DNA from 2 places in the Bradyrhizobium sp. CCBAU 45321 genome. Region 1 is predicted to be linked to the other one. Evidence: predicted binding sites of a transcription regulator. Region 1 holds the regulator's gene; the other holds the start of a gene.
The links. The regulator LexA, encoded in region 1, represses DNA repair genes until DNA is damaged. The targets are predictions, from matches to a motif close to TGTTCNNNNTGTGTTCNG.

Region 2: ACM43_RS02425 (single-stranded DNA-binding protein) is a predicted target of LexA. The motif match lies at 2,097-2,114, and genes of this name have one in related genera.

The regions. Positions count from the first base shown of each region.
Region 1 covers NZ_LFKZ01000014.1:44,125-47,223, forward strand. Annotated here, with positions in the region: gene ACM43_RS01885 (hypothetical protein) at 47-481, opposite strand; gene lexA (transcriptional repressor LexA) at 867-1,568, opposite strand; gene ACM43_RS01895 (molybdopterin molybdotransferase MoeA) at 1,745-2,953, opposite strand.
Region 2 covers NZ_LFKZ01000014.1:154,605-157,703, forward strand. Annotated here, with positions in the region: gene ACM43_RS02415 (outer membrane protein) at 97-795, opposite strand; gene ACM43_RS02420 (outer membrane protein) at 1,034-1,831, opposite strand; gene ACM43_RS02425 (single-stranded DNA-binding protein) at 2,268-2,762, shown strand; gene ACM43_RS02430 (DUF2306 domain-containing protein) at 2,911-3,099, shown strand, end outside.

The DNA of each region.
Region 1 (3,099 bases):
GCGACGGCAATTTCAATCCCGGGCTCGGCCTTTCGGCCGAAGGGCGTCAGCCGATCGGCAGGCGCGTGATCGTGGGCCGCGTGTCGGCGACGGTCTGCGGCTTGTGCTCGCGCTCGGGGGCCGGCTGCGTCACCGGCAATTGCAGCACGGTCGCGCGCTGGCCTTCGACGAGCTGCGTCACCAGCACATATTTGCCGTCGGGAAATTCGATCGCGTCATGATGGCGATCGGGAATGTGCGGGTCGATCTTGCCGAACTTGCCGACGCGAGAGTTCACGGTGCGCGTCCAGATCCAGCGGTTGTCGTAGCGGACGTCGTCGGCGAAAGCGAGCTCCGTTCCCGGCAGCAGACAGACCGCGACGGAGGGATCGGCTTCAGAAGCGAAGCCGCGCGTCGAGGTGCCGCGGAAGGTTGTCGTGACGATCGTCTCGCCGACTACGGCGGGGCGCGTCGCGACGGCATGCAAGCTGTAGTCACACATCGGGTGCTCCTCATGCTGGGATAGCGACCCGCGTCTCTTTCGAGGCGCAGGCCTCTATCAGAGTGGAAGCATACAACGCTCTGCTCGGTTATGGGCAAATCTGCGGCTCGCGTTCGCAGCACGCGATCACATTATCTTTCCCGGATTCGATAGGAACAAACCTCGCGTCCTTGCATTCGGCCGGAGCTATCAGCACTGCCGGCACAACTCTACCGGCGAAGCAGAAATGGCTGCGCGCCTGCGCGGGCGAATGTCGCGCGGGAAGATGGACCGGACAGCCGGCGCAGAACCAGAGAAACCGTCCAGCCGGAGCGGACAAGTATCCGCTCCGATCCTGGATCGCCGATGCCGATCGAAGCGCGCGCGGCGCTTGAGACTTCCGGTATCAGTACTTCCGGTAAAGCCCGATCAACTTGCCCTGGATCTTCACGCGGTTCGGCGGAAGAATGCGGACCTCGTAGGCGGCATTGGCGGGCTCGAGCGCGATCGAGGCGCCGCGGCGGCGGAAGCGCTTGAGCGTGGCCTCCTCGTCGTCGATCAATGCCACCACGATGTCGCCGGTATTTGCGGTCTCGTTGCGCTGGATCAGCGCCATGTCGCCGTCGAGGATGCCGGCCTCGACCATCGAATCGCCGCGCACTTCGAGCGCGTAGTGCTCGCCCGAGCCGAGCATGTCCGGCGGCACGCTGATGGTGTGGCTGCGGGTCTGCAGTGCCTCGATCGGCGTGCCGGCGGCGATGCGGCCCATCACGGGCACCGCGACCGGGCGCTCGCCCTCGTCCGCGGGCGGGCTGGAGCTCGCGCGCACCTTGCCGAGATTGCCCTCGATGACGCTCGGGGTGAAGCCGCGGCGATTGCCGGCGGCGGCCTGGAGCTCGGGCAGCTTGATCACCTCGATGGCACGGGCACGGTTGGGCAGGCGGCGAATGAAGCCGCGCTCCTCGAGCGCAGTGATCAGGCGATGGATGCCTGACTTCGAGCGCAGGTCGAGCGCATCCTTCATCTCGTCGAAGGACGGCGGCACGCCGCTTTCCTTCAGACGCTCGCTGATGAACCGCAGAAGCTCGTATTGTTTGCGCGTCAACATCTCGACCAAAGTCCCCCGGTTGATGTCGTTCGATTCCGAGACGATGAAGTCGGCAATAAGCCGCTACATCCTCGAAACAAATCATGAACGGACACTATATGTTCGATATGTGTTCCGCAACTGCTTAATTTATGGTGAACGCGGCCAAACTCGCGGAATGCGTGTGGCTGGGCGGCTCAGACGGGCAGCCGGAGCACCTCGCAAGGCGTCCCTGCCTCGGCCTTCGGCGCGAACGGTGCACGCACGAGAAGTACCTGTGCCGCAGCGAGATTCGCAAGCAGGGAGGAGTCCTGATGGCTGACGGGAAGGGCGACGCGCGTGCCGTCGTCGCGCACCTCCAGCCGCGCACGCAGATAATCCTCGCGCTGGTCGTTGGCGGCGAGATCGCGGCCCAGCACGGCGCGCTCGCGCTGATGATGAATCGCTGAACGGCCCGACAGGGCGCGAATCAAGGGCACCATGAACAGGAAGGCGCACACGTAGGACGACACGGGATTGCCGGGCAGGCCGATCACGCGCATCGCGCCTAGTCGACCGTGCATCATCGGCTTGCCGGGCCGAATCGCGATCTTCCAGAACGCCATCGCGATGCCTTCGCCCTTGAGCGCCTGCTGGACCAGGTCGTGGTCGCCGACCGACGCACCGCCGGTCGTGATCAGGATGTCGGCGCCGCTCTCGCGCGCGCTGCGGATGCCGGCGGACGTCGCCTCCAGCGTATCGGCGGCAATTCCGAGGTCGATGGTCTCGGCGCCCTCGCTGCGGGCGAGCGCATGCAGGGCATAGCCGTTGGAATAGACGATCTGGCCACGACCAGGCGTGGTGCCTGGCATCACGAGCTCGTCGCCGGTGGCGAGAACGGCAACCCTCGGGCGGCGGATGACGGCGAGATGCGGATGATTCATTCCGGCGGCAAGGGCGAGATCGCGCTCGGTGAGACGGATTCCCTTGCGCAGCAGCACGTCTCCTTCGCGGAAGTCGACGCCTGCAGGGCGGATGTGCCGGCCGAAAATGGCGGCTTCCTTGATCGTGACATGTTTGCCGTCGGCAGCCGTGTCCTCCTGGATCACGACGGCATCGGCGCCGTCGGGAACGACGCCGCCGGTGAAGATCCGCACGGCTTCGCCGGGGCCGACGCTTCCCGCGAACGGCCGGCCCGCCGCGACCTCACCGACGACGGTCAACCTCGAATCGTATGCCGCGTCCGCCGTGCGCACGGCATAGCCGTCCATCGCCGACATCGCCTCCGGCGGCTGCGTGCGCCGCGCCGCGACATCGCGGGCGAGCACACGATGGTAGGCCTCGTCGAGGCAAACCATCTGTTCAGCCAGCGGCTCGACGCCGGCCAACACCGCGGCAAGCGCGTCAGAAACCGGCATCAGGGCCACGGGCGAACTCCTGCTGAGCACATCAGTCAATGGGCGGCGAGAGTTCTAGCCGAGTGCAGGCGTGAGGCAAAGCAGCACGCGGGATGATTTATCCTGCGTGATCGCGGGGTGGAGGAGGTCGGCTCAACTCCGCCGCGGCATGATGC
Region 2 (3,099 bases), 110 kb from region 1:
AGCCGTCCGAAAACGCGAGCGAACGGGCGGCCGCAACAAACAAAAAGGCCGGCGCGAGGCCGGCCTTTCGTGACGATGATGCGTCAGAGACGAAGCTCAGTACTTGGCGACGACCGGGCCGCCGAAGTGGTAGTTCACGCCGACCTGCACGGTGTGGAGGTCGAGAGTGCCGGTGTTGACCGGGAAGACGCCCGAGAAGTAGGTCTCGCCGCCCAGGCTGCGATAGAGGTACTCGCCCTTGACCGACCAGTTCGGAGCAAACATCGCCTCGACGCCCGCGCCGACCGTCCAGCCCGAATGGAACTGGCTCTCCGAGAGGCTCAGAACAGGGGGCGCGCTGACGCTGATCTTGTTGTTGATCCAGGCGTAACCACCCGTGGCGTACAGCAGGACGCTCGGGGAAGCGAGCCAGCCGATGCGACCACGCACGGTGCCGAGCGCGTCGATACGCGAACTGACCGTCGTGGGAACGAGGGCGCCACCAAAATCAACAAGACCGGTCGCTGAGGCGTTTACGTCAGCCCACGCGCCATCAGCTTCGATGCCGAACACGACGTTGGAGGTCTGCCAGTTGTAGCCAACGGTGCCGCCGACGAAACCGCCCTGCATGCGCGGATCATCGGAGCTGTTTTCCCAGGCGCCGCCGCCGACGATACCGAGATAGAAGCCGGTCCAGTTGTAGACCGAGGCCACAGGCGCGGGCGCCTTGGTGTAGGGGCGGGCTGCCAGATCAGCAGCCGAAGCGGGGGCCGCGAGAGCGAACAAACAGGCCGAAGCCAACAAAACCTTTTTCATTTTCAACTTAATCCCAGTCCCAGTTTCTGTTGTTGCCTTCCCTCACGGAAGGGCAGCGGACTCAACGGCCCAACTGGCGCCGTCTTTACACCACCAAAGCCGCAAGTTGTGTCTCCGAAAAGCCACAACAGCCGAAAAGGTGATGGTTGCTGACTTATTGACGTCCAGCCGTCGTGCCGCAAAAAAGAAGGGCCGGCGCTGGGGCCGGCCCTTCCATCGCTCACGAAATCAGAGGGAATCAGTACCTCGCGACCAGCGGGCCGCCGAAGCGATAATTCAGCCGGACCAAACCCATGTCGACGTCCTGATATATGCGATCGGATCCGAAGAAGGCACCGCCTGGCGTCGTGAAGTCCCGGGTCTGGTGGCCCAGGAAGAGGTGGTTGTACTCGAATCCGAGCGTCCAGTTCGGTGCGAATCCGAACTCGACGCCCGCGCCGACGGTGCCGCCCCAGCGGGTGTGATCGGCCGAGGCGAGCAGGGTGCCCGCACCGGGCGTGCCTGGCGCCGCGTAGACGTCGAACTCGTCGCTGACGACGGCGGCGCCGCCCTTGACGTAGACCAGGATATTGTTCCAGGCATAGCCGACCTGGCCGGTGATCAGGCCGAAGGCATCGATCTGAGACCGGTTGCGGCTGCCGGTGACGAGCGCGGAGCCCGGGAAGACGAGGCTGACATTGTCGCCGGAGAAGTCGGCCCAGTTGCCCTGGCCTTCGACGCCGAACACCCAATTAGCGGACTGCCAGCGGTAGCCGACCTGGCCACCGACCGTGCCTCCGGTCGCGTTGTGACATCCTTCACCGACGAGGGTGCCGGCGGCGCCGGTGACGAGGCCCGTGGTGTCGACGAAATCCCAGCACTTACGGCTCGTGCCGCCGCCGCCGTTGATACCGATGTAGAAGCCGCTCCAGTCGTAAACGGTAGCGACAGGGGCCGGAGCCTTTGTGTAGGGACGCGCAGCAAGATCCGCTGCACTTGCCGGCCCCGACAGCCCCAACGCCATTGCACCGATTGCACCAAACAGAACCTTGTTCATTACAGTCTCCCCAGTTTCGTCCGCTTCTTGAAACTCCCCGAAGCGGCTGATCAGGCGCGACGCCCATATGAATCAATTCCAACGCGAATGTAGCCTAAGAATGGGGCAGAGTCCGTCTCCGGAATGCCACACTCGCCACTCAAGTGAATGGAACAACTTAATGAATGTTAAGCGGTTTTTCTCGTTCAGGGGAACCCAAGAAGGTTCCATCGGAGCGCTGCTCATTATTTTGGCAATGGGCCAGAATGGCTGTCCTATTGCGATGAAGAACAAATCTGGAACAAAACGGAAGGGGATGCTATATATGGGGATAACCCCGGGGGTGGCAGGCTGATCGGTGCCCGCAGGCGTATAGGGTCGCCCTAGCGGGCGCAGAGGAACGCGGGCAGCGGATTCGCCCTTTTGAAATTCAGTGGCATTCGGAGTGGAGAGCGCGATGGCGGGAAGCGTCAACAAGGTCATTCTGGTTGGAAATCTCGGCAAGGATCCCGAAATCCGCCGCACCCAGGACGGGCGGCCGATCGCGAATTTGAGCATCGCGACCTCGGAGACCTGGCGCGACAAGAACACGGGCGAGCGCAAGGAGAAGACCGAGTGGCATCGCGTCGTGATCTTCTCTGAGCCGCTTTGCAAGATCGTCGAACAGTATCTGAAGAAGGGCGCAAAGGTTTACATCGAAGGCGCGCTCCAGACCCGCAAGTACACCGACCAGAGCGGCGTCGAGAAATATTCGACCGAGGTCGTGCTGCAGGGCTTCAACTCGACGCTGACGATGCTGGACGGCCGCGGTGGCGGCGGCGGAGGTGGCAGCTTCGGCGACGAGCCGGGCGGCGACTTCGGCTCCTCCGGACCCGTCAGCAGCGCGCCGCGCCGTCCCGTTGCCGCCGGTGGCGGCCGCAACAGCGACATGGACGACGATATTCCGTTCTGAGGTCAAATAGCGGGCGCTCGTCCTTTGCATCGGTGTGCTCGCGTGCCGCGCTTGGATTTCTCGTCAATCAACGGGCAAGGCTTGATTTTCTAAGCTTGCCTCATGTTGTGCGTCAGACGGCGAGCCGCTGCCGATCGGGGACTGCTGCATGAGTCTTGGACCGCTTCTTGCTGCTGCTCCGGCGATCCCGCTGCATGCCTTTGCCGCGATGGCTGCATTCGTCCTCGGAATTGTTCAGCTCATCGCCCCCAAGGGCACCCTTCCGCACCGGGCTCTGGGCTGGGTCTGGGTGGTGCTGATGCTCGTCGTGGCGCTCACCTCGTTCTGGATTCACGAA